Kribbella solani: one gene and its partner. The protein of the gene in region 2 interacts with the protein of the main gene of each other region in a pairwise test. Links are inferred from orthologs where the notes say so. Each region holds a gene or a part of one and is shown on either strand. Other genes may lie near its edges. The genes, in order: ligA and leuS.

Evidence for each region.
Region 1: the proteins of leuS (region 2) and ligA interact in binary tests that used the Escherichia coli proteins (3 or more experiments, as listed by UniProt). The link is inferred for Kribbella solani from one-to-one orthologs.

What each region holds. Positions count from the first base shown.
Region 1 is NZ_JACHNF010000001.1:284,926-300,161, reverse strand. Bases 8,318-11,226 are described here. They hold ligA (NAD-dependent DNA ligase LigA), read right to left. Parts: upstream 10,872-11,226; coding sequence 8,763-10,871; downstream 8,318-8,762. Other genes in these bases: HDA44_RS01310 (uroporphyrinogen decarboxylase/cobalamine-independent methonine synthase family protein), read right to left, coding at 10,961-11,226; HDA44_RS01320 (hypothetical protein), read left to right, coding at 8,318-8,459. In the rest of the region: HDA44_RS01365 (SAM-dependent methyltransferase), read left to right, coding at 1-670; HDA44_RS01360 (PQQ-dependent sugar dehydrogenase), read left to right, coding at 767-1,765; HDA44_RS01355 (hypothetical protein), read left to right, coding at 1,941-2,378; Asp-tRNA(Asn)/Glu-tRNA(Gln) amidotransferase subunit GatB, read right to left, coding at 2,430-3,926; Asp-tRNA(Asn)/Glu-tRNA(Gln) amidotransferase subunit GatA, read right to left, coding at 3,923-5,428; Asp-tRNA(Asn)/Glu-tRNA(Gln) amidotransferase subunit GatC, read right to left, coding at 5,428-5,724; HDA44_RS01335 (ACT domain-containing protein), read left to right, coding at 5,949-6,593; HDA44_RS01330 (hypothetical protein), read right to left, coding at 6,691-6,915; HDA44_RS01325 (hypothetical protein), read right to left, coding at 6,957-7,940; more of HDA44_RS01320, read left to right, coding at 8,055-8,317; more of HDA44_RS01310, read right to left, coding at 11,227-11,938; tRNA 2-thiouridine(34) synthase MnmA, read right to left, coding at 11,935-13,026; HDA44_RS01300 (cysteine desulfurase family protein), read right to left, coding at 13,026-14,228; HDA44_RS01295 (pyridoxamine 5'-phosphate oxidase family protein), read left to right, coding at 14,286-14,768; HDA44_RS01290 (NAD-dependent epimerase/dehydratase family protein), read right to left, coding at 14,842-15,236. UniProt on the Escherichia coli protein: DNA ligase that catalyzes the formation of phosphodiester linkages between 5'-phosphoryl and 3'-hydroxyl groups in double-stranded DNA using NAD as a coenzyme and as the energy source for the reaction.
Region 2 is NZ_JACHNF010000001.1:3,231,194-3,246,613, forward strand. The notes cover bases 4,410-7,502. They hold leuS (leucine--tRNA ligase), read right to left. Parts: upstream 7,150-7,502; coding sequence 4,669-7,149; downstream 4,410-4,668. Other genes in these bases: HDA44_RS14440 (YjbQ family protein), read right to left, coding at 4,410-4,647; HDA44_RS14450 (helix-turn-helix domain-containing protein), read right to left, coding at 7,311-7,502. In the rest of the region: HDA44_RS14425 (DegV family protein), read right to left, coding at 1-362; HDA44_RS14430 (helix-turn-helix domain-containing protein), read right to left, coding at 1,221-3,806; HDA44_RS14435 (hypothetical protein), read right to left, coding at 3,933-4,127; more of HDA44_RS14440, read right to left, coding at 4,228-4,409; more of HDA44_RS14450, read right to left, coding at 7,503-8,252; HDA44_RS14455 (phytanoyl-CoA dioxygenase family protein), read right to left, coding at 8,249-9,016; HDA44_RS14460 (hypothetical protein), read right to left, coding at 9,131-9,379; HDA44_RS14465 (sodium:solute symporter family protein), read right to left, coding at 9,394-11,073; HDA44_RS14470 (hypothetical protein), read left to right, coding at 11,229-11,714; HDA44_RS14475 (histidine kinase), read left to right, coding at 11,711-12,835; HDA44_RS14480 (response regulator), read left to right, coding at 12,828-13,478; HDA44_RS14485 (endonuclease/exonuclease/phosphatase family protein), read right to left, coding at 13,475-14,476; HDA44_RS14490 (hypothetical protein), read left to right, coding at 14,629-15,228; HDA44_RS14495 (phosphotransferase family protein), read left to right, coding at 15,304-15,420.

The DNA of each region.
Region 1 (15,236 bases), 2.9 Mb from region 2 along the record:
CGGCTGCGGCTGGGGTGGCATGGTCCGGCATGCGGCTCGCGAGTACGGCGTGACCGCGCTCGGCGTGACACTGTCCGCGGCGCAGGCCGAATGGGCCACGGCGGCGATCAAACGCGAAGGCCTCCAAGATCTCGCCGAAGTGCGCTACCTGGACTACCGCGACGTACCCGAACGCGATTTCGACGCGATCAGCTCGATCGGCCTGACCGAACACATCGGCGTACGCAACTACCCGGCGTACTTCGGCTTCCTGCACGACCGGCTGAAACCCGGTGGCCGACTGCTCAACCACTGCATCACCCGCCCGGACAACCGGTTCCGCAACACCGGCGCCTTCATCGACCGCTACATCTTCCCCGACGGCGAACTGATCGGCTCCGGGCGCATCATCACCGAAGCCCAGGACGCCGGCTTCGAGGTCCGCCACGAGGAGAACCTGCGCGAACACTACGCCCTCACCCTGGCCGCCTGGAACGAGAACCTGGTCGCCCACTGGGACGAAGCGGTCGCCGAAGTGGGCCACCCGACCGCCAAGATCTGGGGCCTCTACCTCTCCGCCAGCCGAGCCGGCTTCGAACACAACACCATCCAGCTACACCAGGTCCTGGCCACCAAACCCGACGCCCGCGGCGACTCCCACTTCCCCCTCCGCCCGACCTGGGGCAGCTGAATGGCCAAGGGACGTGCGGCGGTCGTGGTGACGGCGTTGGCGTTGGTGAGTGGCTGCTCGGAAGCGACCCCTCGTGGTTCAGAGCCTTCGCCGGGCGTGTCGACTGTCGCTACGCCGGCTCGGGACGTGACGTTGGCGGTGGCAGGGACGGTGGTTTCGGGGCTGCAGGTGCCTTGGGGGCTTGGGTTCTTGCCGGACAAGAGCGCGCTGGTGACTGAGCGGGACTCGGCGCGGGTGCTGCGGGTCGTCGGCGGGCGAGCCAGTGAGGTGGGGAAGGTCGACGGGGTGAAGACCTCGTCGGAAGGTGGCTTGCTGGGGCTGGCGGTGGATCCGGGGTACCCGAAGCGGCCGTACGTGTATGTGTACTACTCGGGATCGGATGCCAACCGGATCGCGCGGATCACGTACCAGGACGGGAAACTGTCGGATCAGCAGGTGATACTGGACGGGATTCCAGCGGCGGCGATTCACAACGGTGGGCGACTGCGGTTCGGGCCGGACGGATATCTGTACGCGGGTACGGGTGACGGCGCCGAGCGGCCGAACTCGCAGGATGACGGGTCGCTCGGTGGGAAGATCCTGCGCATCACCACCGACGGGAAGGCCGCGCCGGGGAACCCGGACGGGCGGGTGTGGATCACCAAGGGCCACCGGAACGTGCAAGGGCTGGCGTTCGACGGGAGTCAGTTGTACGCGGCGGAGTTCGGCCAGAGCACCTGGGACGAACTGAACGCGATCACTCCGGGCGCGAACTACGGCTGGCCGGCCGCCGAAGGGATCAGCCACCTGGACGGGATGACCGACCCGATCGCGCAGTGGAAGACCGCCGACGCGTCGCCGTCCGGGATCGCGATCAGCAAGGGGTACGTCGTGATGGCGGCGTTGCGCGGTCAGCGGCTGTGGGTGATACCCGTTGCCAATGGCAAGCGAATTGGTGAGCCGCGGTCGTTTTTCGCGAACCAGTACGGGCGGTTGCGGACGGTCGAACCCGCACCGGACGGCTCGTTGTGGGTGACCACGTCGAACACCGACGGGCGCGGTCAGCCGCGGACCGGCGACGACCGGATTCTGCGCGTGACACTCAGCACCTCCTGACAGTCAACCGTTTCGGGACTTCGGTCGTCTGGTACATGTGGAAGGAACCCCACGACCCAAGGAGGAGATCGGTATGCCGACCGGCCAGGCGTCTGGCGTCCCCAGCAGCGTGATCGCAGCAGTGAACAGCTACCCCGATGCTGAGCGAACAGTTGAGTATTTGAGGAGCTACGGGATGGACGCGACGAGCCTGGACATCGTCGGCGCCGGACTCCGGCAGGCCAGCAGACGCAGGGTTGTTCCGGTGGTGCGGCTCACGGCCGTCGGTGCACTGCAAGGCGCGCTGATCGGCGTACTCGCGGCGGTCTTTGTCACGCTGGTCGCCGCGACCACCTTGACCAGCTTCGCGGTCCTGCTGTGGGGGTTCGTGTACGGGGCCATCGTCGGCACGCTCTGGAGCCTGTTCCGCGGCCTGAACCGCAACCGCCCGGAACTGTTCAGCACCGAAACCGTCCCCACGTACTACGAGGTCCGCTGCCCCGCCGACGAACTCTCAGTAGCCCAAACCCTCCTCGCGGACGCCGCCGACGTGGACGACGGCCGGGTAGAACGCACGGTCATAGCCGACGCCCCACACCCCGATCCCGAGGCTGACCACCGCAAAGCCGCCTGAACAGAAGATGCCGGCCCTCAGACGAGGGCCGGCATCTCAACAGATCAAACGTCAGATCCCGAGTTTTTCGTTCAGGAGTTGGCGGACCTTGGCGGCGTCGGCCTGGCCGCGCATGTCTTTCATCACCGCGCCGATCAGCGCGCCGGCCGCGGCCGGCTTGCCGGAATTGACCTTCTCGACGACGTCCGGGTTCGCCGCGATCGCGCGCTCGATCGCCGCGATCAGCGCCGAGTCGTCCGACACCAGCGCCAGCCCGCGCTTCTCGATGATCTCCGCCGGCGTACCCTCACCGGCGAGCAGACCCTCGAACACCTGCCGCGCGAGCTTGTCGTTCAGCGTGCCTTCGTCGACCAGCTTCTGTACCTCGGCGACCTCGGCCGCGCCGACCCCGAGCGCGTCCAGCTCCTGACCGGACTCGTTCGCCGCGCGGGCCAGCTCACCCAGCCACCACTTCTTCGCGGCGGCCGCCGTCACCCCGAGCTCGACGGTCGCGACGATCGGCTCGAGCGCGTTGCCGTTCACCACGTCACGCATCTCGAGGTCGGTGAAACCCCACTCCTGCTGCAGTCGCGCTCGTCGCAGCGACGGCGCCTCGGGCAGGGTCGCGCGCACTTCCTCGACCCACTCCCGCGACGGCGCCACCGGCACCAGGTCGGGCTCCGGGAAGTACCGGTAGTCGTCGGCGTCGGACTTCTCCCGGCCGGACGTGGTGATGCCGGTATCCTCGTGCCAGTGCCGGGTCTCCTGCAGAACCTTGCCGCCGGACGACAGCACCGCCGCCTGCCGGGTGATCTCGTACGTCACCGCGCGCTCGACCGAGCGGAACGAGTTCACGTTCTTCGTCTCGGTCCGGGTACCAAGAGTCGTCGAACCACTCGGCTTCAGCGAAACGTTCGCGTCGCAGCGCAGCGACCCCTGGTCCATCCGGACGTCGGAGACGCCGAGCGAGAACAGCAGGTCGCGGAGCATGCTCACGTACGCCCGGGCGACCGCCGCGGCCTTCTCCCCCGGGACCTCGATCGTCTTGGTGACGATCTCGATCAGCGGGATCCCGGCCCGGTTGTAGTCGACCAGCGAGTGCGAGGCGCCGTGGATCCGGCCGGTCGCGCCACCGATGTGGGTGGACTTGCCGGTGTCCTCCTCCATGTGCGCGCGCTCGATCTCGATCCGGTACGTCTCACCGTCGACGACGACCTCGGTCCAGCCGTTGTACGCGATCGGCTCGTCGTACTGCGAGGTCTGGAAGTTCTTCGGCATGTCCGGGTAGAAGTAGTTCTTCCGGGCGAACCGGCACCACTCGGCGATCTCGCAGTTCAGCGCGAGGCCGATCTTGATCGCGGACTCGACCGCGCGCGCGTTCACCACCGGCAGCGCGCCGGGCAGACCGAGGCAGACCGGGCAGGTCTGGGTGTTCGGCGGCGCGCCGAACTCGGTCGGGCAGCCGCAGAACATCTTCGACCTGGTGTTCAGCTCGACGTGCACCTCGAGCCCCAGCACCGGGTCGTAGGTGGCCAGCGCGTCATCGATTTCGAGTACAGCAGCAGTCATCGGGTCACCCCCAGCTCCGGAGCCTTGGTCATCAGCACGCCGCCCCACTGGTCGGCCAGCGCCGACTCGAGCGCGGCACCGACCTGGTAGCACAGGTCGTCGCGCAGCACCGGCGCCATCACGTGGAAGCCGACCGGCAGACCGTCCTCGTCGGCGAGGCCGCACGGGAACGACGCGGCCGCGTTACCGGCCAGGTTGGACGGGATCGTGCACAGGTCGTTCTTGTACATGGCGATCGGGTCGTTGATCCGGTCACCGATCGGGAACGCGGTCGTCGGCGTGGCCGGCGACACGAGCACGTCGACCTGCTCGTACGCGTTCGCGAAATCGCGGGCGATCAGCGTACGGACCTTCTGGGCCTGACCGTAGTACGCGTCGTAGTACCCGCTGGAGAGGGCGTGCGTACCGAGGATGATGCGGCGCTTCACCTCGGCGCCGAACCCGGCTTCGCGGCTCAGGCTGGTCACCCGCTCCGCACTGTTCTCGCCGTCGTCGCCGACCCGCAGCCCGTACCGCATCGCGTCGAACTTGGCCAGGTTGGACGACGCCTCGCTCGGCAGGATCAGGTAGTACGCCGGCAGGGCGTACTCGAAGTGGGGGCAGGAGACCTCGACCACTTCGGCGCCGAGCTTGGTGAGCAGCTCGACCGCTTCGTGGAAACGGGCCTCGACACCCGGCTGGTACCCCTCACCGCCGAGCTCCTTGACGACGCCGATCCGCAGCCCGGCGACGTCACCGTTGCGGGCCGCCGCGACCACCGGCGGGACGTCCTGATTGATCGACGTGGAGTCCATCGGGTCGTACCCGGCGATCGCCTCGTGCAGCAGCGCCGCGTCGAGCGTCGTCCGCGCGCACGGGCCCGGCGTGTCCAGCGAGGACGCCAGCGCGATCAGTCCGTACCGCGAGGTGCCGCCGTACGTCGGCTTGACGCCGACGGTGCCGGTGAAGGCCCCCGGCTGACGGATCGAGCCGCCGGTGTCGGTGCCGATCGCGAGCGGTGCCTCGTACGCCGCGATCGCCGCCGACGAACCGCCGCCGGAACCGCCGGGGATGCGGCCCAGGTCCCACGGGTTGTGCGTGGTGCCGTACGCCGAGTTCTCGGTGGAGGAGCCCATCGCGAACTCGTCCATGTTGGTCTTGCCGAGGATGACGATCCCGGCCGCCTTCAGCCGCTTGACGACCGTCGAGTCGTACGGCGGTTTCCAGCCCTCGAGGATCTTCGAGCCGGCCGTGGTCGGCACGCCCTCCTGGGTCAGCACGTCCTTCAGCGCCAGCGGCACCCCGGCCAGCGGCGCCAGCTGCTCGCCGGCCGCCCGCTTCGCGTCGACGGCCTTCGCCTGCGCCAGCGCGCCTTCGGAATCCACGTGCAGGAACGCGTGGACGTCACCGTCGACGGCGGCGATCCGGTCCAGGTGGGCCTGGGTCACCTCGACCGAACTGGCCTGCCCGGACGTCATCAGCTCCGCCAGCTCGGCGGCGGTCTTCCTGGTCAGGTCGGTCATCAGTCCTCCTCCAGGATCCGCGGCACCCGGAAACGCTGCTCCTCCGCGGCCGGCGCGCCGGAGAGCGCCTGCTCGGGGCTGAGGCACGGGACGTTCTCGTCCGCGCGCATCACGTTGGTCAGCGGCAGGGCGTGCGAGGTCGGCGGAATGTCGTCCGCCGCCACCTGGCTGACCTGCCCGACCAGGGAGATGATCTGGTCGAGCTGCGGCGCGAGGTGGTCGAGCTCGGAGTCGGAGAGCTCGATCCGCGCCAGTCGCGCCAGGTGCGCGACCTCTTCGCGGGTAATCGATGGCATGAACTGATCCAATGCGTGCAGTAGCTGGAAGCGCAAACACCAAGAGGTTCTCGGTGTGATGCACGTCAGCTTAGTGGGCCGGATGTGACAGCTGTATTTCCCGTCCCCGAAGCTGTGGACAACTACCCGATGAGATGGGCGGGCGTGTCTGTCCCTACCGCTCTGTAACATGGGCGGCGACAGGGCGTTACGCGCAAGGTGATCGGCTGGGAGATGATCGTTCGGTGTTCCTGCTGCGCTTGATCATCCCGGACCGGCCCGGATCGCTGGGTACGGTCGCCACCGCCCTCGGTGAGGTGAATGCCGACATCCACGCGATCGAAATCGTCGAACACCGGCGAGAGAACGGCACCGCCGTCGACGACATCGTGGTCGACCTGCCACCCGGCGTACTGCCCGACCGGCTCGTCTCCGCCTGCAACGGGGTGGACGACGTCGAGGTCATCTGGTTCTCCCGGTACGGCGCCGGCGGCGGACTGCACATGGACCTGGAAGCCGTCGAGCAGATGACATCGGCTCCCGCGGACGCGATCGACATCCTGGTCGAGCAGTCACCCGCCGTACTGCACGCGGACTGGGCCGCCTTGCTCGACGGGACCGGCAGCGAGGTGAAGGTCGCGCTCGAGACCAGCGCGACACCTGAGTTCGGCGATGTGGCCGGCCGGTGGATACCGATGCAGAAGGCGAGCACGCTGGAAGCGCCCGAGCACAAGGGTCTCTCCGAGTCGGTACTGGTCGCCGCGCCGCTCGATTCCGACCAACGCATCCTGGTCATCGGCCGCCGCGGTGGACCCGAATTCCTCGGCTCCGAGGTGGCCCGGCTTTCGTACCTGGCCTCACTCGCGGTCACCATCCGCGCCACCGCCTGACAGCTCAACCGGTTGCCTGGCTGACCGGTTGCTTGGCTGAAAACAGCGAGCCCCCGTCCGATCGCGTCGATCGAGCGGGGGCCTTGGCTGTTCGTGATCAGGTGAACTGGAAGTAGGCGAACGCCCACAGCGCGGCGATGATCAGCAGCACCACGACGCCGACCAGCACGACGATCAGGATCGCCTGGCTGTTGCTGCCGTTCTGATCCGGGAGGTCGAACTGGGTGGGGCCCCAGGCCCCACCACCGTCGACGCGCTGGACCGCCTCGGGCGGTGGCGTCACCACCGTCCGCTGCTCCCGCTTCTCCCGGGGGAACTTCATCCGGTCCTCCGTCCCTGCGCCCGTACCTGTCACCGTACCGGTCAGACGTAGAACGACTCGTACGTGATCTCGATCTGCTGCGACGAGTAGCTGTCCGAGTTGTTGCCGCGGATCTCGACCCGCCAGCCGGCCACGTAAGAAGCGTACGACTTCCCGTCACCGTGCGCCTGGATGTACGACTTCAGCGCCGCGACGTCACCGCCCTTGAGCGCCCCGAACGCGTCGTTCATCACCGTCGGCATCGCCCGCTTCACGTCACCCGGGCTACCCGACGCGCTCATCTGCAGCACCTTGATGCCCTGGCCGTCGCTGGCGTAGAAGTACACCCGCTGGTAGTTCGAGTCGCCCGTCTCCTTGGTGCAGGAGCTCGTACAGACGTACCCCTTGCCCTTCAGGGCCGCGACCAGCTGCGGCTTCTGGGTGTCGAACTGCTTCGGCGGGATGTCCAGCGAGTCCTCACCGGACTTCGCCCCCGACAGCCGGACCGTGTCGCCGTCGTTCCGGAGCTCGAACTCGCCCCAGGTACTGCCGACCTTCTCCGACTTCTGGCCGGACTTCACCGCGTCCTGGACCTTCTTCACCTGATCCCCGCCGAACGTGTCGTTGCCGACCGCCTGCAGGATCTGGTCGAAGACGACCTGGGCGTTGTTGATGTTGTCGGCGTTCTGCGACTCGAACCGGATCGCGAGAATGGTGCCGTCGGACTGGAACTGGAAGACCGCCTCGGCCTTCGTGCTGTTGTCGTACTTGAAACAGCCGCGGTGCGCGCCCTGACTCGTGTTGAACAGGTCACTACAGCCGAAGCCGTTGCTCTGCAGCTTCTCGGTCGCGGTCTTGGCCTGACCGGTCGCGTTGCCGAGCTCGCCGTTCTGACCGCCGCCACTGCTGGACGGGCCGTCCGTCGGCTGAGCGGTCGTGGTGGTGCTCGGCCCGGAGGTCGGGGTGTCGTCACCGCCGAACGCGCGGATGCCGAGGAAGACCAGGAGTGCGATCACCACGATGCCCGCGACGCCACCGCCGATCACCAGCGGGAGCTTGTCCTTGGGGATGCCGCCGGGGCCCTTGGAGCCGCCCGGACCGCCTGGACCGCCGAGGCCGGCCTGCTGCCAAGGCTGCTGGCTGGGCTGACCCTGCTGCTGATGCCAACCGCTCTGCTGCTGACGCTGACCCCAGCCCTGCTGCTGGTACGCACCACCCTGCGGCGGCTGCCCCCAACCACCCTGCTGCCCACCCTGCTGACCGGGCTGCTGCTGACCAGGCTGGCCATGCTGACCCGGCTGGCCGGACTGACCGGGCTGGTAGCCCTGCTGGCTCGGCTGGTCCTGGGTAGGCGACGGCTGCCCCCAACCGCCCTGCTGCTGCGGCTGCCCATGCGACGGCTGCCCGTGCTGAGGCTGCCCCTGCTGCGGCGGCTGTCCCCACCCACCCTGAGCCGGCGGCTGCTGCCACCCACCCTGCTGCGGCGCCTGCCCACCCTGCTGCGGCTGCCCACCACCGTGAGGCGGCTGCCCGCCCTGAGCCGGCTGCCCGCCGCCCTGGGGTGAGTGCCCGCCCTGCGGTGACTGCCCACCCTGAGGGGGCTGCCCACCCTGAGGGGGCTGCCCACCGGCTTGCGGTGACTGGCTACCGGCTTCAGGCGATTGTCCACCGCCTTGGGGCGGCTGGCCGCCCTGTCCCCCGTGCTGCCCGCCTGGCTGGCCCCCCGGCTGCCCAGGACCCCATGGTCCCTGCGGCGGCGTCGTCATAGCTTGCTCCTTCTGACCCACGTCTCGACGTGCAAAAGTTAACAGTCCGACGGCTCAGGGTTGCCGCCGGATCCGTCCAGCCCCAAGTCGGCCCCGAATTCGTCAGGCGTCACCGGCCGCCGGCGTGGTCGCCACCGCGGCCGCCGCCTCCGGCCCGTCCGCCAGCAGCACCCGGAATCCGGCGGCATCCAGGATCGGTACGCCGAGCTGCACCGCCTTGTCGTACTTCGACCCTGGCGAGTCACCGACCACCACGAACGACGTCTTCTTCGACACCGACCCGGCTACCTTCCCGCCACGCCCGACGATCGCCTCGGTCGCCTCGTCCCGGCTGAATCCCTCGACGGTCCCGGTCACCACCACCGACTGCCCGACCAGGGTCTGCGGCAGCGTCGGCCCGGTACGCTCCTCGCGCATCACCACCCCGGACGCCTGCCACTTGTCCACGATCGCCTGATGCCACGGCACCTGGAACCACTCGATTATCGCCTGCGCGATGGTCGGCCCGACGCCTTCGATCTCGGCCAGCTGCTCCTCGCTTGCCGCCCGGACGTCGTCGATGTTGCCGTACGCCTCGGTCAGCGCGATCGCCGCGGTCGGCCCGACATGCCGGATCGAGAGCGCCACCAGCGCCCGCGACAATGGTTTGGCCTTGGCTTCTTCGAGGTTCGCCACCAGCTTCCGCGCGTTCGCGGACAGAGCACCGGCCTTGGTGGTGAAGAACGCGCTCCCGGCCAGTTGCTCCTCCGTCAGCGCGAACAGGTCGCCCTCGTCGGCGATCAGCCCGTCCCGGATCAGCGCGTCGGCCGCCTTGAACCCGAGCCCTTCGATGTCGAACGCGGACCGCCCGGCCAGGTAGAACAACCGCTCCCGCAGCTGACCCTGGCAGTACTGCGAGTTCGGGCAGCGGATGTCGACATCGGACTCCTTCGCGGGCGCGAGCCGCGTGTCGCACCACGGGCAGCGCGTCGGCATCTCCCAGGCCGGCAGCCCTTCCGGCCGCAGGTCGACCACCGGGCCGAGCACTTCGGGGATGACGTCGCCCGCCTTCCGCAGCACCACGGTGTCGCCCGGGCGGACATCCTTGCGGGCGACTTCCTTGGCGTTGTGGAGCGTCGCGTACTCGACCGTGGACCCGGCCACTCGGACCGGCTCCAGATGCGCGAACGGGGTGACCCGGCCGGTCCGGCCGACGTTCACCTCGATCTCGATCAGCTTGGTGTTCACCTCTTCCGGCGGGTACTTGTACGCGATCGCCCAGCGCGGCGCGCTCGACGTCGAACCGAGCGCCCGCTGCAGATCGACCTCGTCGACCTTCACCACGACGCCGTCGATCTCGTGATCCACCGAATGCCGGTTCTCGCCGTAGTACGCGATGAACTCGTTCACCTCGTCGAGCGTGCCGACCCGGCGGGCGCGGTCGCTGACCGGCAGGCCCCAGGCCTTCAGCTGGTCGTACGCCGCGGAGAGCCGGCCGAGCTGGTGACCCTCGACCTTGCCGAGCCCGTGCACGACGAAGCGCAACGGGCGGCCGGCCGACACGCGTGGATCTTTCTGGCGCAGGGATCCGGCGGCGCTGTTCCGCGGGTTCGAGAAGACGTCCTTGCCGGCCTCGACCAGCTGGGCGTTCAGCTCCTCGAAGTCCTCGACCCGGAAGTACACCTCGCCGCGTACCTCAAGGAATGCCGGGAGATCGGTGCCGGTCAGCTCGTTCGGGATGCTTTTGATCGTGCGGACGTTCGGCGTGACGTCCTCGCCGGTCCGGCCGTCACCACGGGTCGCGCCGCTGACCAGCTTGCCGTTCTCGTACACCAGGTCGAGCGCCAGGCCGTCCACCTTGAGCTCGCAGAGGAAGCCGCTGTCGTGGATCTGCTGGACGGTGACTTCACGCTCCAGGCGCTTCGCCCAGGCCTCCATCTGCTCGGCGGAGAACGCGTTCCCGAGGCTCTCCATCCGCATCGGGTGCTGCACCGGCGTGAACAGGGTGGAGATCGGCGCGCCGACCTTCTGCGTCGGCGAGTCGGGCGTACGAAGCTCCGGGTACTGCTCTTCGAGGCCCTGCAGTTCGTGCATCAGCGCGTCGAAGTCGGCGTCCGAGATGATCGGAGTCGACAGGTAGTACCGCGCGCGGTGGTCCTCGATCTCCTGGCTCAGCGCGGCGTGGCGCTCCCGCACCTCCGGCGGCGCACCCGCGGTTTCCTCCGTACTCATAGGAAGAACTTACCGCCGCCCACCGACATTTCCGACGAACAGAACGCCGCCTACGGCGGCGGGAGTGGCGGGTGCCGCTCGTGCGCGGTTCAGGCTTCGGCGGCGTCGCCGATGACGTCCGCGACGGCGCGGAGGAGGTTCAGGCGGGTTCTGGCATCGCGGGGTGACGGAGCGGCGGCCAGGCCGCAGGCGGGGGTGATTACTACCTGTTTCATCAGCTCAGGGTCCAGCCCGAGCTCCCGCCAACGCTGAATGAGTGGCCGAGCCGCCTGTTCTTTGTCAGGCACCGCACCAGTCGTAGCAACCAGCCCGGCATAGACCGTCGTCCCAGCCTCAACAGCAACAGCTATCTGATCCCACGCCGCGTTGTTGAGCAACGAAACATCCACTGCAACCCCACCGGCACCAGCCTTGGTGAACACCTCGATCGGCGGCCGAGCAGCACAGCAGTGCACGACAGTAGGCGCAGCAGACGTCAACAGACTCAACAGCTCCACCGCACCAGGCCCATCAACGGACCGATGCTTACTCCACCCAGATGCAGTCGGCACCGCACCAGCAAGTACAGCGGGCAGTGCAGGCTCATCCACCTGCAACAGCACCTCAGCACCCGGTACGCGCTTGCGTACCTCAGCCAGATGCTCTTCCACCCCAGCCGCCAACGCCTGCGCCAGGTCACGCCGCGCACCGTGATCAGCCAGCACCTTGTCGCCACGCGGCCGCTCCACCGTCGCAGCCAGCGTCCACGGACCAGCGACCTGTACCTTCAGCGGCCCCTCGTACCCGTCGCAGTACTCCTCCAGTACATCCAGGTCTTCCTTGAGCAACGCCCGAGCCCGCCGCTGGTCCAGACTCGCCCGTGCATCACCACCACCGGTCAGCCGCCACCCAACCGGCTGCAGGTCAGCCGCCAGCTCAGTGAGCACAGCAACGCTCCGACTCAGCATGTCCCCGTACGGGCGCGCCGGCAGCTCCGGGAGGAAGGGGATGTCCACCAACTCGAGTACGGCGCGCATCCACTCCCGGATGTCATCGCCAGGAACGGACCCAAGACCAGTGGTCGTCATACGGCAGCAGTAACGCGCTGAACCGAGTCAATCGTGGCGGAGCCCACCACACGCGTGCCGTCGTACAGCACGACCGCCTGCCCGGGCGCGACCGCCGACGTCGGCTCCGTAAACTCCACCTGCACCAGATCGCCATCCAGCCAAGCAGCCACCGACACTTCATCACCGTGCGCACGCAGCTGCGCCTTGGCGTCCAGCCGGCCTGTCGGCGCCGGACCGCACCAGCGCGGCTTCGACGCGGTCAACCGCTCCACTGCAAGCTCAGCACGCGAACCGACCGTCACCGTACGATCCACCGGGCTGATGTCCAGCACGAACCGCGGCTTGCCATCCGCAGCCGGCGTACCGATCCGCAGGCCCTTCCGCTGCCCAATGGTGAACCCATGCGTGCCCTGGTGCTCACCGAGCTTGTTGCCCTGCGCGTCGACGATGTCACCCGGCGCCTCGCCCAGCTGCTCGCTGAGGAACCCCGGCGTGTTGCCGTCGGCAATGAAGCAGATGTCGTGACTGTCCGGCTTGGCAGCCACCGACAGCCCGCGCCGCTCGGCCTCCGCCCGGATCTCCGTCTTCACCGTGTCGCCGAGCGGGAAGTAGGCGTGCGCCAGCTGCTCCTGCGTCAGCACCCCGAGTACGTACGACTGGTCCTTCGCCGGGTCCACCGCCCGGTGCAACTCACGCGTACCTGACGGGGTGTCCACGATGCGCGCGTAGTGCCCGGTCGCGACCGCGTCGAAACCGAGCGCCAGCGCCCGCTCCAGTACGGCACTGAACTTGACCTTCTCGTTGCAGCGCAGACACGGGTTCGGCGTACGCCCGGCCGCGTACTCGCTGACGAAGTCCTCGACCACATCGGCGTGGAACCGCTCGGCCAGGTCCCAGATGTAGAACGGGATGCCGATCACGTCCGCCGCCCGGCGCGCGTCCCGGGAGTCCTCGATCGTGCAGCAGCCACGTGCGCCGCTACGGTACGACTGCGGGTTCCGGCTGAGTGCCAGGTGCACTCCGGTCACGTCGTGCCCGGCCTCGGCCATCCGCGCGGCCGCCACGGCAGAGTCCACTCCACCGGACATGGCTGCGAGTACCCGCATCAGCTGTTCCTTCCTACGTTCTGCAAACCGGCGGACTTCGCCCGCTCCACTACCGATCCGATGCTGTCCAGTACGGCGTCGATGTCCGCGCGCGTACTCGTGTGCCCGAGGCTGAACCGCAACGAGCCACGCGCCCGCTGGTCGTCGTAGCCCATCGCCAGCAGGACATGGCTCGGCTCGGCGACTCCCGCGTTGCACGCTGACCCGGTCGAGACCTCGATGCACCGTGCGTCAAGCAACAGCAGCAGTGAGTCGCCCTCACAGCCGCTGAAGGACAAGTGTGCGTTACCAGGCAAGCGCCCGACCGGATCGCCCGACAGCTTGGCGCCTGGGACCGTACTGATGATGCCGCTGATCAGGCTGTCCCGCAGCTCGGCCAGCCGGCGCCCCTCGTCCTCCTGATGCTTCACCGCATGCTCCACGGCCACAGCGAACCCAGCCGTCGCCGGTGCGTCCAGAGTGCCGGAGCGGACGTCGCGCTCCTGTCCCCCGCCGTGCAGGATCGGCGTCAGCTTCGTCTCCTTGTGGACGACCAGCGCGCCGATGCCGTACGGGCCGCCGACCTTGTGCGCCGACACCGTCATCGCGTCCACCCCGAGCGCACCGAAGTCCACCGGCACCTGCCCGACCGCCTGGACCGCGTCGGTGTGCACAGGGATCGCGTACTCGGCCGCGATCGCAGCCACCTCGCGGACCGGCTGGAGCGTACCTACCTCGTTGTTCGCCATCATGAGTGTGACGAATGACACGCTCTCCGGGTCGCTCTCGATCGCCCGGCGGACGTCGTCCGGACGTACGCGCCCGAGCTCGTCGACCGGAAGCCACTCCAGCTCGGCCTGCTCATGCCCCGCCAGCCAGACCGCCGGGTCCAGGACCGCGTGGTGCTCGATGCCGCTGAGCAGAATCCGGCGGCGGCGCGGGTCCTCGGCCAGCCGGGACCACCACAGGCCCTTCAGCGCTAGGTTGTCCGCCTCCGTACCCCCGGAGGTGAACACGACCTCGCTCGGCTGCGCCCCCAGCGCCGCGGCGATCGACTCGCGTGCTTCCTCGACGGTCCGCCGGGCCGCCCGGCCGGAACCGTGCAGGGACGACGCGTTGCCGGTCCGGCCGAGGTGACGAGTCATCGCCTCGATCGCGGCCGGGAGCATCGGCGTCGTCGCGGCATGGTCCAGGTACACCGGGCGACGGTCAGAGGAAGTCATAACGGTTTCAAGGGTATGTCCGGCCCGGATGTTCCCGCAGTCGGGGATGCTGGGCGGATGACACAGGAAATCCTCGACCAGCGCGCCGCGGCAGTCATCGAAGCCAACAAGTACCTCACCCTCGGTACGGTCGACGCGGCCGGCCTCCCGTGGGTGACACCGGTGTACTTCACCCCCGACGGGCACGACGCGTTCTACTGGGCGTCGTCGCCGGACGCCGCCCACTCACGCAACCTGACCGCGCGGCCTGACGTCAGCATCGCGATCTTCGACTCCAGCGTGCCGATCGGCGGCGGATCAGCCGTCTACTTCAGGGCGTACGCGACCGAAGTACCGGCGGACGAACTGGAGCGATGCGCCTCGGTCTTCGCGGCACGCTTCCCGGAACTGCGCTCGTATACGGCGGCCGAACTGTCCGGCGCGTCAGAACTCCGCCTGTACCAGGCCAAGCCCACCGAACACTGGCTGATGGTCCGCGGCAGCGACCCCGACTACGGCACCGGCACCGACTCCCGCCACCCAGTCTGGCCCCGCGGCTGACGGGTTATGTGATCGCTGGCAGGTTGCAACACGCCAGTGGTGAAACAACCCGCCAGCCGCAGTGGGATGGGCGTTAGGGGTGGCGCCAGGTGGAGTGGTGGGTCCAGGTGATGGTTTTGGCGGCTTGGGTGCAGTTGTAGAGGGAGGCGTGGGCGGGGAGATCGGTGCGGAGTTGGGTTTCGGGTGCGTGGCGGGCCAGGAGTTCGAGGGTCGGCTCGTGGCGGCCGGTGTCCTCGGCGGCGATCAGGAGCGCGGCGTAGCGGGCGTGGGTACGCGGCTGGAGCGACAGCACACACGCCCGGGCTGCCTCGGCGAGGTCGACGTACCCCCAGAGGTTGCGGCGGTTCTCCTCCGGCGGCGCGTCGGCGATGTACTCACGGACTTCGGCCGGCGTGAGAATCCAGTGGAAGCGCAACGCGGTGACCTGCACGCCACGACGCGCGTACATCTGGCCCATCCGTTCGAGCA
Region 2 (15,420 bases):
ATGCCGAGCGAGCGGGAGTCGACGACGCGGACCGGGATCGGGGAATCCTTGGCGCCGATCATGGCGGCCTCGAAAGTGCCGGACATGTCGCCGGAGAGGTGGATGGAGACCACGGCGGTGGCGCCGTTGGCGGCGCAGGTGGCGTACGTGTCGGCGAACGTCTGCGGCGCGGGGCGGCTGGTCGACACCGGGGTGAAGGTCTTGAGTGCTTCCGCGACCGCGTCGGCCGAGGTGGCGCCGTCGTCGTACGAGGTGCCGCCGATCACGACCTGGAGTGGGACGACGGTCAGGCGGTGCCGGAGTACCTCGTGCGTGGACAGGCCGGCCGTGGAGTCGGTGACGACGTGCACGCTGCCGGACATGATGCGAGGTTACCGGACGGTTTAGCGGTCAGTCTGTGCGTCGGAGCTGCCGCTGCTCGCGAGCTGCCACGACCCGGCGACTGCCGCAGCCCACGCCGCGGACTGCGCGAGGCTGGCGGACCGCAGGTGGCGAAGCAGCGTCGCAGGAGCGGTTCGTGAAGCGTGCGTGGCCGAGCGGTGCCCGAGCGGGTTGTGGAGCGTGAGGTAGTGGCGAGGTGAAGGCCTACCCCTCCGGGGCCTTCACCTCGCCTTGGGTGGTTCGGGCCGGGCTAGCGGCGTCCCCTGTGCGTCGGTAGCCCGGCTGGTTCGGCTGACTCCCCCTGGTTGTCAGCTGACGTAGGTGGGGCCTCGGCGAGCTACTCCCCGAATCCGGTCCGCTTGGGACCGGCCTGACCGCGAGCTCGTCGAGGTCCCCGGGAGGTTCCAGCGGCCGGCCCGCCGGTGGGTGACCAAACCCACCGGTCCTCGCGCCGGCCGGGTCGTGACACTCGTCCCCTGTGTCGTGTGCCTGACCCGGTGCTGGAACCCCGCCCCGGAAGCGGTGCCCTGACGGCGCACGGCGTCCGGTACAGGCAGGACAGATCCGCACTCCGCAGCACTCCGGAGCTCTCGGCAGCCGCTCGGCGCCCCCACCAACCAGCCGCCGGATGCCCTCCGCGTCGCCTCCCCCGCGCTCGTCGGCAGGTCAGCGATGTGCCATGGCCTCTTCACGGTCCACCGCCCCTTCGCTGCCGGTACCGCCCGGTGTCGGTCTCTGCTTCGTGGAACCTGCCCTACGGCTGTAATTCTTGGTCCGGCAGCCAGGTCAGGACGAGGCAGAACAACCGGCAGTTACCCGGCAGCTTCGGGAGATCGGCGTCAGGAAAGCGCGACGAGTACGTCGTTCGCCAGCCGCTGTACGGCAGCCGCCGGATCCGTCTCCGGCCAGCCATCAGCCATGGATGCGCGCTCGCACGACTCCTGCAGCACTGCCCAGGCCGTCGGCAGCATCGGCGGGTCCATGGTCCGCTGCCACGCCAGCAGCTGCCCGCACAGCCGGTCCGCCGGTTCAGTACGCCCCAGTGCGTGCAGCACCGCGACAGCCTCGGGCAGTACCTCCAGCAGGTAGACGACCCGCCCTTCGAGCAGCAGGCGGTTCACCGCGTCGCGTACGGCGATCCGCGCCTGCTCTGTTTCACCGGCTGCCCGTGCGAGCCGGGAGCGGTACAGCATCACGAGATAGTCGAAGTACCCACGATGCCCGCGAATGTCCGCGTCGGCCTGGTCGAGCAGCGCCTGCGCCTCGTCGTACTGTCCGGCGTGGAACTCCACCATCGCCAGGCAGCCGGCCACCTTCGTACGCTCCGGATCGTCCGATGCCTGGCTGTCTCGCGCTAGCACGGCCCAGTGCCGGGCGCCGTCTACGTCACCTAGTTCGAGGTCGACGCGGCTGAGTGCCATGTACGCGATCTCGTCGGCGTACACGCCCGGATTGACCAGTGCGGCCTCCCACGCGAGCAGGAGCTCCTTTGCCTCCACCAGACGACCCCACCGAAGCAGCGCGAGACCACAGGTCGCCTGTACGGTCGCAGACCGCTGTACGTCGCCATGCTTGCGTGCGTCGTCCACCAGCGCCGGTACCTCGGCCAGGCTCTGTGTATCGAGCAGATGCGACCCGGACGACACCCAACCGCCACGAGCGACCAGACCCATTTCGGTCTCGCCAGGAATCCGGGTCCGGGCTTCCTCGTAGTGCCGGCGAGCACCACGGATGTCACCGGTCAGACTGGACAGCCGTCCCGCGATCGCCAGCAGTCGCCCGCTGGTCTCCTTGTCCGACACGTTGTCAGCGCACAGCGTCGCCCACCGGATGCCGCTCTCGGCCACACTCGCCTGGTACTGCCACGCGATCCGGAACCCAAGCACAATCCGCGCGGCGGTGTCCCACTCCCCCTGCTCAGCCGACCGCTCCAGCGCCACCTCGAACAGCGCGGAGTTCGCATGCGCGGCCCGGTACCGCCGGTCGCGGTCCGGTGCCGACCAGGCCCCGTCCAGCCCGGACACGTACGTGGAGCACCACGCCACCGCCCGGTCCCTGAACTCAGTGCGGTCGTCCCCCTGCGAGGACAGCCCGGCGTACGCGTGTTCCCTGATCGTCTCCAGCAGCTTGTACCGCGCTCCGTACAACTGCTCGAACTCATGTACCGGCTGGAGCAGTGACTTCTCCACCAGCTCGGACAGCAGCATCGGTACGTCGATCCCGTCGATCGGCGTACCCGTACACACGCCGGCCACCGCTTCGAGAGTGAAGGGCGACCCGAGCACCGAAGCGCGGTAGAGCAGTTGTCGCGCCGGATCGGACAATGCGTCCACACTCCACGCGATCGTGTCCGCCAGCGTGCGCTGATGCGGCGCACCGAAACGCCGTGGACCAGACAGCAACCGGAACCGGTCGTCCAGCGCGGCGAGGATCGTTTCGACCGACAGCGATCCAGCTCGCGCGGCAGCAAGCTCCAGCGCGAGCGGCAGGCCGTCAAGGCGACGGCACAGCCTCGCCACGGTCGGTGCGTTCTCCGGAGTCAGCACGAAGCCAGGACGGACCCGTGCGACCCGCCGTGTGAACATCTCCACGGCTGGACTAGCGGCGATGTCCTCGAAGTTCTCGTCATTGCCGGGTACGCCGAGCACCTGGACCCGCCGCACCACTTCGTCGGGTAGACCGAGCGGGATGCGGGACGTGACCAGTACGCCAACGCCCGGGAAGCTACGGACCATCCGGTTGGCGACTGTGGCCACCCCGTCGAGTACGTGCTCGGCGTTGTCTTCCACAATGACCAGATCGCCCGGCTGGCGACCGGACAGTACGTCGTCGAGGTCAGACGTGCCAGGGGCAGTCCCGAAGGCGTCGAGGATGGCTGACGGTACTGCGGCGTCCCGCTGGACAGTGGTGAGGTCGACAACCACAACTGTGGTGTCGGCGCCTGAGAACCGGTCAGCCGCGGCTAGTGCCAGTTCGGTCTTGCCTACTCCACCTGGACCGACCAGCGTGACCAGCCGGTTCTGCCGGAGCAGTCCCTCGAGCTCGAACAGCTCCTGTTCGCGCCCGACCAGTCCGTCCGGGATCGGTCGCGTACCGCGCCAGCGCAGCCCGGTCGGCGCCGCATCGGCGACCGAAACAACAGGCGGCGACACGGGGCGTACGACCGGACGCACAGTGCCGTGACCGGCTGCAGCGAGGAAATGGTCCGTGTCGCCGTCCCGCAGGCCTAATGCGGCCGCCAGCAACCGGACGGACTCCTTCCGCGGCCGAGCCACCCGCCCGGCCTCCATCTCCCGGATCGAGCGCACACTCAGCCCGGCCCGGTCCGCCAGCTCCTCCTGCGAGAGGCCGGTCTGGACCCTCAAGTCGAGCAACAGATCGGCGAACCCCCGCCGCCCATCCGCCCGGCCATCCGCGTCCGACACAGCCCGTCACCCCTCTGAAGGCCTCACGTTCCTGTCACAACATAACGTGACCGACGTGTCTTCGCGGGGGCGGACCGGCGCGGGAACCGCGGGCCGCCGCACCTGAATAGGCCGCGGAAAGGTGTTTCAAGCAGTTGCGCGAGCTGACGGAGATTCATTATCGGCCGGGTACAGAGAAAGCACCCCGGCCCAATCGTCCAGGCGCGCGCTGGTGTCGGCGCGGCCCGAGTCGGCATTCAGCAGGCTGCCGGCCGAAATTCCCCGGGTGGCGCGAACCAGCAGCTCAGTGGTGACGTCGCGCAGGGTGTCCAGGGCTGCCATGCGGACAATTCAAGCGGCATCGTGTTTCGTGAACGTAACGCGACCGGCAACATCACGATAAGTCACCAAAATACCTTTCGACCAGTTACCCGGTGGTCCGTTAACCCGGCAGCCAGGAAAGCCGGACCTGGCGCCGGGGATTGTCCACATTGGTGTCCACCAGGCAGATCGCCTGCCAGGTGCCGAGCATCATCCGGCCGTCCAGCACCGGGATGCTCGCGTACGGCGGAACCAGCGCGGGCAGGACGTGATCGCGGCCGTGCCCCGGCGTACCGTGCCGGTGCTGCCAGCCGAAGTCGCGCGGCAGCAACTGCTCCAGCGCCGCCAGCAGGTCGGTGTCGCTGCCGGCTCCGGTCTCCAGGATCGCGATCCCGGCGGTCGCGTGGGGCACGAAGACGTGCAGCAGCCCGTCGCCCTGGGCCTGGTGGGCCTCAGCGGCGACGAACCGCTCACACCTGCTGGTCAGGTCGACAACGACCTCGGAACCACCGGTCTCGACGTCGATCAGCTCGGAACGCATCTCTGCAGCGTAGCTTCCGGGTCAGGCCGGAACGATGTTCACCAGCTTCGGCGCCCTGACGATGACCTTGCGGGTACCGCGGCCGTCCAGCGCCTTCTGGATCGCCTCCGACGCCAGCGCCAGCTGCTCCAGCTCGGTGTCGGTGATGTCCGGCGCGACCTCCAGCCGGTCCTTCACCTTGCCGGCCACCTGGACCACGCAGGTCACGGTGTCCTCCACCAGCAGCGCCGGGTCGACCGCCGGCCAGCCCGCCTTGGCGACGGTCGGCTCGTGCCCCAGCTCCTCCCACATCTCCTCGGCCGTGTATGGCGCGACCAGGCTCAGCAGGATCGCCACTGCCTCGGCGGCCTCGCGGACGGCCGGGTCGGCCGCACCGGGTCCGCTGTCGATCGTCTTCCGGGTGGCGTTCACCAGCTCCATGATCCGGGCGACCATCACGTTGAACCGGTGCGAGTCGATCAGCTCGGCCGCGTCGGACACCGTCCGGTGGGTCAGCTTCCGCAGCTCCAGATCACCGGTCGACGGGTCGGTACCGACCGGCGCCTCGACCGCGCCCGCCAGCCGCCAGGCGCGCTGCAGGAACTTCAGCGAACCGCCCGGCGACATGTCCGCCCAGTCGATGTCGTCGGCCGGCGGACCGGCGAACACCATCGTCAACCGGACCGCGTCCACGCCGTACTCGTCGATCATGTCGCCCAGGTTCACGCCGTTGCCCAGGGACTTGCTCATCGACTTGCCCTGGTTGATGACCTGGCCCTGGTTCAGCAGCCGGGTGAACGGCTCGACCACCTTCAGCAGGCCCATGTCGTACAGCGCCTTGACGAAGAACCGCGAGTACAGGAGATGCAGTACGGCGTGCTCCTTGCCACCGACGTACTGGTACACCGACATCCACCGGTCGGCCATGCCCTGGTCGAACGGTCCGTCGGTGTACTCCGGCGACAGGTAACGCAGGAAGTACCAGGACGAGTCGACGAATGTGTCCATCGTGTCGGTGTCGCGCTCGGCCGCGCCACCGCACTTCGGGCAGGCCACCTCTACCCAGTCGCGGGCCGCCGCCAGCGGAGACACGCCCTTCGGCTGCAGGTCCGCGCCGCGCAGGTCCGGCAGCTCCATCGGCAGCTGGTCGTCCGGCACCGGGACCTCGCCGCAGGACGGGCAGTGGATGATCGGGATCGGGCAGCCCCAGTAGCGCTGGCGGCTCAGCAGCCAGTCGCGCAGCCGGTAGTTGATCGTCCGCTCGCCCAGGCCCTTGCTCTCCAGCCAGTCGATGATCCGCGACTTGGCCTCGGCGACCTCCAGCCCGTCCAGGCTGATCTCGTCGTTCGCGCTGTTGATCGCCGGGCCGTCACCGGTGAAAGCCTTGCCGTCGAAGTCCGGCGTCGGCTGCACGGTACGGACGATCGGTAGTTCGAACTTCTCGGCGAACTCCCAGTCCCGGGTGTCCTGACCGGGAACCGCCATGATCGCGCCGGTGCCGTAGTCGGCCAGCACGTAGTCGGCCGCCCAGATCGGGATCCGGGTACCGGTCACCGGGTTGATCGCGTACGAGCCCAGGAAGACACCGGTCTTCTCGCGCTCGGTGCTCTGCCGCTCGATCTCGGTGGTCGCCTTGACCTTCGTCAGGTACTCGTCGAAGGCGGTCTGCTGCTCCGGCGTGACCAGCTCGGCGGCCAGCTTCGCGTCCGGGGCGACCACCATGAAGGTGGCACCGAACAGCGTGTCCGGCCGGGTGGTGAACACCTTGATCGGCTCGTCGCGGCCCTCGACCTGGAAGTTCGTGAAGGCGCCCTCGGACCGGCCGATCCAGTTCCGCTGCATCAGCAGGATCTCTTCCGGCCACTGCAGCAGCTGCATGTCGTCCAGCAGCCGCTGGGCGTACTCAGTGGTCTTGAAGTACCACTGGGTCAGCTCGCGCTTCGTGACCTCCCAGCCACAACGCTCACAACGCCCCTGGACGACCTGCTCGTTGGCCAGCACGGTCTGGTCGTTCGGGCACCAGTTGACGTACGACGCCTTCCGGTACGCCAGGCCGCGCTCGTAGAAGCGCAGGAACAGCCACTGCGTCCACCGGTAGTACTCCGGGTCGGACGTGTGCAGCCGGCGGGACCAGTCGAAGCTCAGCGCGTACCGGCGGATCGACTCCGCCTGCGTCTCGATGTTGGCGTACGTGTACGTCGCCGGGTGCTCGTTCCGCTTGATGGCGGCGTTCTCAGCGGGCAGGCCGAACGAGTCCCAGCCGATCGGGTTCAGTACGTCGTAGCCCTGCTGGAACCAGTAGCGGGCCAGCACGTCGTGCAGCGCGAACACCTCGCCGTGGCCCATGTGCAGGTCACCGGACGGGTACGAGAACATCGTGAGCGCGTAGCGACGCTCCGCCGAGCCGTCGTCCTTCGCCTTGAACGGGTCCAGCTTCTCCCACACCGGGCGCCACTTGGCCTGCATGGTATTGAAGTCGTACCCACCCCGGTCAATCGGAGTGTCGTCCACCTGCTCGCTCACGGTCCTACTCCCGCTCGTGTCTGTGTTGAGCCTAAATCTGCCAGAAACAAAAAATCCCCTCACACAGGAGGGGGTGCCGTACCGACCGGCGCTTCAGATGCGCCTGGAAGCCAGTACGGCTACGTAAGGAGCAGGCTCACTCGCATGCGGTCAGGATAGCACTAGAGGAACTCGGTTCCGCCGGTGCGGCGGTGGTCGCCCGGCGTACGCCCGTAGTGCCGTTTGAACGCGGTGGAGAAGGGGCGTACGTCCGAGTACCCGCATGCCCGTGCAACCGCCGTAACCGACAAGGAGTGGTCCAGTAAGAGCTGCGCGGCCAGCTCGAGCCGTAGCCGGCGCAGTGTGGACATGATCGACGCACCGGTCTGCTGGGTGAACACCCGCTCCGCATGACGTTCAGAGAGGTGCACGACGGCTGCTACGTCGCGGACCGTGATGGGACGAGACAGGTTGTCACGTAGGTGCCGCTGCATCGCTTCTACTACCAGCAAGCCTCTGTCACGGCGCACTGGTTCGACAGCTAGGTCCTCGTCCAGTGCGAACGCCCTGGCCGTCTCCAGCACCAGAGCGGCGCCCAGGCCGCTCAGCACGGTGCTGTAGCCGGAAACCGGCGCGGCCGCCTCGGTGGCGAGTGCGGTGATCAGGGAGGGCAAGGAGCCGGTCCGAGTCGCCATGACCGGGCCGTCGGGCCGAGTCAACCCTGACGACCATCCGGAGGCGTCGGGCCGAGCGGAGGCCGCGTGCCTGTCGCCATCAGGACGGCGGGCGCCGGAATCGACTGGGCGGAAGGTGAAGCCCCAGAAGGCGATTCCCAGTGGCGCAGTGCGTGACGACTCGATTTCGTGCACATCTCCGGGGCGTGCAAGAAACACCGAGCCAGGTAGCACGTCGTACTGCACAGAGCCGTTGTTGAAGCGGCCCTCCCCGGAGTACGCCAGGCAGACCTCGTGGAACGAGTGTGTGTGCCAGTAGTTGCGCCAGTACTCCGGCTGGTAGTGGCCCCAGCTGAGGAAGTCCGCGTGGAAGCCGTCGACCTCGCAGGACTCCAACAGTCCAGCGAGGTCGACGAACCGGTCCGCATCCCCAACGTCGGAGAGGGTCAAACAGCGCTCCTGCCGGTCGGGTCGACTCCTCGCAGCATCATGCCCTGGCCGAGCGACCAGTCGTGGGTCTTCACGGTCGGCGGGTCGGACGGGTCGCGGTACTGGATCAGCCAGGTCGTCCGTGGCTCGTTGCTGGTGTTCACACCGGAGCCGTGCACGGTCAGGTACGTGAAGAACAGGACGTCGCCCGCCTCCGCCGGCTGCGGCGTCGCCGCGTCGAACCCCGGCTCGGTCAGGTGGTACGACCCCTCCGGGCTGTGCTCACGCGGTCCGTCCTTGTGGCTGCCCGGAATGATCCGTACGCAACCCTTCTCCACCGGTGCGTCGTCGAAGTGGAAGATCGCCGCGCCGACCCGGTGGTACGTGTGCGGGAAGAAGGGGTGGTCCTGGTGCAGCGGGAACGGCGAACCGTTCTCCGGCGGCTTGACGAACAGCTTGGTGTGATGCAGCTGGACGTCTTCCACACCCATCACCGCGGCGGCCACGTCGGTGAACCGCGGGTCCACCAGCAGCTTCGAGAACTCGGCGTCATAGAACTGCGCGTCGTGCAGGTGCTGCAGCTTGGTGGGTGCGTCCGCCATGTCGCGGGCAGCTCCCCAGGTGGGGTCGTCGCCACGGTTCAGACGCGCCAGCAGGTCGTGGCCGCGCTGCCGGTAGTACCCGGCTTCTTCCTTGCTGAGCAGGCCTTTCACCAGCACGAAACCGTCGGCCGCGTACTGCTGAGCGAGCGACGACAGCTCGGGCCGCTCGGATGTGATCGTCATCTCGGAGTACCTCCTGATCGGGTACTTCGAGCCTACGAACGCCGGCGTCCGCCCGGGAGGACCCGGCCGGACGCCGATGTTCGTCAAACGGACATGTAGCTGCGCCGCGCAAGGTTACTGGTCGATCGTTTCGTCTTCGGTGGGTACGACGATCGGGCGCAGGCGGGCCCAGAGGATGAAGAGGGCGGCGAACACCAGCATCGCCAGGCCGCCCCAGAGGTTGATGTTGATTCCGGCGGCCTTGTCGATCTCGGGCTGTTTCTCGACGATGCCGAGCACCGTCAGCACCACGCCGTAGATCCCGACCAGGGCCGCGATCACGATCCGGATGTCGAACGCTCCGGCCTTCTTGTTCTCTGCCATGACGGTTCTCCCGGTCAGCCGAAGACGAAGTTCAGGACGACGGTGAGGGCCAGGGAGATCCCGGCCAGCAGCACCGGCTTGCGGTACCAGCCACCGTCACCGGCGACCGCCACCTCGATGCGCTGTTCCTTCGGCGTCAGCGAGTACACCAGGCCGACCAGCTCGGTGTCCCGTTTCGGCGTCGTCACCAGGCTGACCAGCACGCTGATCACGATGTCGACCGCGAACGCCGCGCCGGCGCCGACGAAGCTGGAACCCTGACCCGGCAGGTTGATCACGCCGTTCTTCGAGAGCACGAAGACGGTGATCGCGGTCGCCGTACCGCTGACCAGGCCGATCCAGCCGGCCGTCGCGGTCATCCGCTTCCAGAACATACCGAGGATGAACGTCGCGAACAGCGGTGCGTTGAAGAACGAGAACAGCTGCTGCAGGTAGTCCATCAGATTGCTGTAGCCGGAGGCGATCGCGGCCGTACCGATCGCGATCAGCGTCCCGCCGACGGTCACCCACCGGCCCGTACGCAAGTAGAAGTCGTCCGGCCGGTCCTTGATCAGATATCGCTCGATGATGTCGTACGACATCACCGTGTTGAACGAGCTCAGGTTCGCCGCCATCCCGGCCATGAACGACGCCAGCAGACCGGTGATGGCCAGGCCGAGCATGCCGTTCGGCAGCAGGTCGCGCATCAGCAGCAGGATCGCGTCGTTGTAGTCGACCTCGCCGCCACCGTTCGCCTTGAACTGGGCCAGTTCGGGCGTGACCACGGCCGCGATCATGCCGGGGATGATCACGATGAACGGGATGAACATCTTCGGGAACGAGCCGATGATCGGCGTACGGCGGGCCGCGGACATGTTCTTCGAGGCCATCGCGCGCTGCACCTCGACGAAGTTCGTCGTCCAGTAGCCGAACGAGAGGACGAAGCCGAGGCCGAAGACGATGCCGATCACCGACAGGAAGCTGTTGTGGAAGCCACTCAGCGCGTTGCCCGGCCACGCCGACATCTGGTCGCTGCCGCCGGGTGACGCGCTCACCTTGTCCACCAGGCCCTGCCAGCCGCCGACCTTGTGCAGGCCGACCAGGGTCAGCGGCAGCAGGGCGGCGACGATCACGAAGAACTGCAGCACCTCGTTGTAGATGGCCGCCGACAGCCCGCCGAGGGTGATGTAGCTGAGCACGATCAGCGCGGCGACGACGACCGATACCCAGATCGGCCAGCCGAGCAGTACGTTCACGATGGTCGCCAGCAGGAACAGGTTCACGCCCGCGATCAGCACCTGCGCCAGCGCGAAGCTGACCGCGTTGACCAGATGCGCGGGTTTGCCGAACCGGCGGAGCATGAACTCCGGCACGCTGCGGACCTTCGAACCGTAGTAGAACGGCATCATCACGACACCGAGGAACAGCATCGCCGGGATCGCGCCGACCCAGAAGTAGTGCACGGTCGGCAGGCCGTACTGGGCGCCGTTGGCGGACATGCCCATGATCTCGATCGCGCCGAGGTTCGCCGAGATGAACGCCAGGCCGGTCACCCAGGCCGGCAGCGACCGGCCGGACAGGAAGAAGTCGAGGCTGTTCGACACCGCGCGTCTGGCCAGGTAGCCGATCCCGAGGACGAAGACGAAGTACAGCGCGATGATGAGGTAGTCGATCGCGGTGGCATCCAGTCTGAGGATGGATTGTTGCGGAAGCATCGGCCCTCCGGATCCGTCGATGTGACCCTTCGTGGTGTTACCGGTGAGGAACGTTACTCTCCTTTTCAACCATTGGCGCACAGGCCGGGTCTCCACCCGGATCTCCACCCCTGGTCGGTCCTCGCCGGCAGCCCGCCGGACCTACCGTCCGTGACATGAGCCTCGGAACCGTGCCGAACGCACTTGTCGTGATCGCCATCGTGATCGCCGTACTGGTTCGCCGACTGTCCTGGACCGAGCTGGAGAACTCCGACGCCGACGTCTGGCGCGGTCCGGTGATCGTGATCGGTATCGGCATCTACCAGTTGTACGACCGGCACCTGGGTCTCGGCGGCGCCGAGATCACCCTGCTCGTGGTCGGTGCGGTCGTCGCACTGGTAGCGGGCGTGGCGACCGGCCGGGTCGCGCAGGTAGAGCGGCGCGCCGGGAAGGTGTTCTACCGGCTTGGAATCCCCGGACTGGGCATCATGGTGGCCTACCTGGTCGTCCGGCTCGGTCTGGCAGGCGTCGGCCACCTGCTCGGGGCTTCTGTCACCACCGGCGGCGCGCTGATGGTCTCCATCGGTGCGAACCTGTTGACACAGTCCCTGGTCATCCAGAGCAAGGCCACGCACACAGTCGAGGAGTACACGCCGCAGTGAGTCTCAAGGCGCTACTGCCGACCCGTCCGCACGGAGAGAGCGGCTGGGTCGGCCGTGTACTGACTACTGGCGTGGCGATCGCCGTACTCGCCACTGCGCGACCGGACCCGGCATCGCACTGGGTCTGGCTGGTACTAGGTGCCGGACTGGTCGTTTTCATCATCGGCACGCTCCTGATGACGTCACGCCCGTACACGGCCTTCGTACTGCTCACTGTCGTTGCAGTGGCCAACGGGCTGATCAGTGGAGTGGATTCCTCCAACTCACTCGTACTGGTCCTGGTATCGATCACTGACATCGCCGTACTGCAGTTCCCGCGGCACGGCAACCGACCGATCATTGCCGCAGGCGTCTGCGTCACCGCGGCGTACGTAGTGTCCGCCTGGTGGTTCGACAAGTCGGACAGCTGGTTCTTCACCCAACTGCTCTGGACCGCCGTACTGATCGCGTTCGGACTGAACAGGCGCCAGTACGAGGTGCAGGCACGCCAGACAGAACAGTTGCTGGAGCAGACGCGCTTGGCGCAGAGCGAGCATGCCCGTGCGGCAACACTGGAAGAACGCGGGCGAATCGCACGGGACCTGCATGACGTACTGGCACACTCATTGGGCGCACTGAGCGTCCAGCTCGAAGTTGCTGAGGCGTTACTGGAGGAGCGTGGTGACACGGCCGGTGCGCTCGACCGGGTCCGACGGTCGCGCCGGCTCGCCGTACAAGGACTGACTGAGGCTCGCAACGCAGTGGCTGCGCTACGGGCAGATGCAGTACCGGAACTGCCCCAGGCGATCGCTGCACTGGCTGAGCAGCATGAGAAGGACCATGGCACCGCTGTCCACTTCACCAACACCGGTGCGGTCAAGCAGCTCGACTCAGGTGCGACCGTTGCGCTGCTCAACGCCGCACGCGAGGCACTGACCAATGCGGCCAAGCACGCGCCTGGACAGCCCGTAGCGGTTGAGCTGGATGGCGTAAGGCTGTCAGTACGCAACAAGGGCCCGACGAACGGCGAGGGGTTCGGCCTGGCAGGGATGCGGGAACGGCTGGCCCTGATCGGTGGCACGCTGACAGCAGGTCCGGACGGGGATGACTGGCTGGTGGTCGCGGAGGTGCCTGATGAGTGACGGAATCAGAGTGGTCGTCGCGGACGATCAGCAGGTCGTACGCGAAGGGCTGGTCGCGCTGCTCGGGCTGATCGACGGCGTCGAGGTCACGGGCGCGGCCGCCAACGGCGTCGAGGCGATCGACCTGGTTGCCAAGGGCAACGTGGATGTCGTGCTGATGGATCTCCGGATGCCCGTGCTGGACGGTACGCAGGCTACCGCGCGGATCGCCGCCGATTATCCGGAAGTGGCGGTGCTGGTGCTGACCACGTACGCCGATGACGCGTCGATCGCGAACGCGCTCCGGGCCGGCGCGCGCGGCTACCTGACCAAGGACGCCGGCCGCGCCGAGATCGGCGCCGCGCTCCGCTCCACGGCCGCGGGCCAGTCCACGTTCGACCCCGAGGTGTCCAAGCGCCTGATCGCGGGCCTGTCCCCCGATGCGTCGGATCGCGGTACGGACGGACTGACCGCCCGCGAGACCGAAGTGCTGCGCCTGATCGCCGGCGGCCTGAGCAACCCGGAGATCGCCGAACAACTGTTCATCAGCGAAGCGACCGTGAAAACCCACATCAACAACACCTTCGCCAAAATCGGCGCCCGGCACCGCGCGGAAGCAGTCCGCTACGCGTACCAGAAGGGGATCGTGTCAGACGCCCTTTAAACTCTCAGCTCGGCAATGACCGGGCGGTGGTCACTACCGGTGGAGCTCATCACCCAGGCCTTGGTCGGGGTGAGACCGCGGACCAGGATGTGGTCGATGCGGGCCATCGGGAACGCGGCCGGCCAGGTGAACCCGAAGCCGGTACCGGCCGCGCCCTGCGCCGAACGCAGACCCGAGGTCAGCGGCGCCAGGCTGCGGTCGTTCACCGTGCCGTTGAAGTCACCCATCACGATCACGTGCTGCTCCTTCTCGGCAGCGATCTGCCGGCCGAGCGCCTTGATCGTCTCGTTGCGCTGATCGGACGTGAATCCGCTGGTACCGACCCGGACCGACGCGAGGTGCGCGACGTACACGGCGACCGTGCCCTTCGGCGTCTCCACGTCGGCGCGCAGCGCGCGGGTCCAGGTGAAACCGACATCGACCGACTTCGTCTCGTCCACCGGGAACTTCGACCAGAGCGCGACCGTGTCCCGGGACACCTGGTACGGATACGTCTTGGCGAACTCGGACTTGTAGATCTTCAGGTCCGCCGGCGTGAGCTCCTCCAGCGCCACCACGTCCGCGTCGGCGGCGAGCAACTCCTGCGCCGTCTGCTTCGGGTCCGGGTTGGCGGCATCCACGTTGTGGCTCAGGACGCGCAGGTCGTACGCGCCGCCGGCAGCACGGCCCGGCAGCAACAGGTGGCCGAACATCAGCCCCCAGATGAGCGTCGGGAGCAGCAGCGCGACGCCCGCGGTCGCGGACCGCCGTACCAGCGCCGCCACGCCGAGCACCGGCACGGCCACGCCGACCCAGGGCAGGAAGGTGTCGAGCAGGCTGCCCAGATTGCCCACCGAGTTCGGCACGCTGCGGTGGAACATCAGCACCATCGCGGACAGCACCGCCAGCACCGCGATGAACCAGCCACGCCGCCACATGCCACCCCGCTTCCGCCGCCGCGCGGTGGTCCGCGGCGGCAACGGCTGACGGGTGGCGACTGCGGTCTGGCGGTCGGGCATGAAGCGATTGTTGCGGACACCTGGGCCGCACCAAAGTCCATGCGCGGTCAGGTACGGCGATTTCATCCGTACGGACGACTGGCCAGGACCGGAATGATGAGGAATCCGCAAGAACGCTGGTGCCTTCGAGTGACAGCAACCACAATGCCCCTATGCCGTCAGTGACCACCGAGCCGTTCGTCGTCAAACGCCGCGGCCTGGGTAGTACGCGAACCGCATTGTTCCTTGGTACGGCTCTCTTCGGGCTGATGGTTTTGCTGACGGTCGCGATTGTTGTCGTGCAGGAGATCCGCGGCGCGTCGGTTCGTACACCGCTGGAGGCTGTTTGGCTGGCCTGGGGTGGTACGCCGCTGATCTTCGCCGTGGGTCTTCCGATACTGCTGCTGGTCGGGGCGATCACCGCGCTCGAGGAGGATGCGGAGGACGTACTCCTGACCGTTGATGACGCGGGGATCTCGTTCGGTGGGGAGCCGGCGCGGGTGATCCCGTGGGGCGACGTGCGCGGGGTGTGCCGGGTGGAGCGGCAGGAGGTGGACAACACGGGCGAGGAGAGCTGGCGGCCGCAGCTGGTGGTGATGCTGGTCGAGGAGAACGCGCTTCCACTCAACCCGAAAGCGTGGGGGCCATCGTGCCCTTGGCCCGGGACACATGAGGTGCTCGGGCGGCCCCTTCCGTACGACGCCCTGGCCAGCGCGATTGCCCAGCGAGCACCACAGATCCCGGTCACCAACCGCGGGCGCGTACACGCCTGACTGTCCGGGCCGGCTGCTGTGGGGCGGTGAATTCGGAGGACAGGGTGGGAGTGCCGAGGTAGCGTGACTCGCGCCATGGAGAAGCCAGCTGTCACCCGCGCGATCGCGGCCGCGACCTCGATCGCCACCGAGCTGGGCCTCCCGGTCAGTGACGCAACCGTGCTCCACAACTCGAACAAGCTGGCTCTGCGG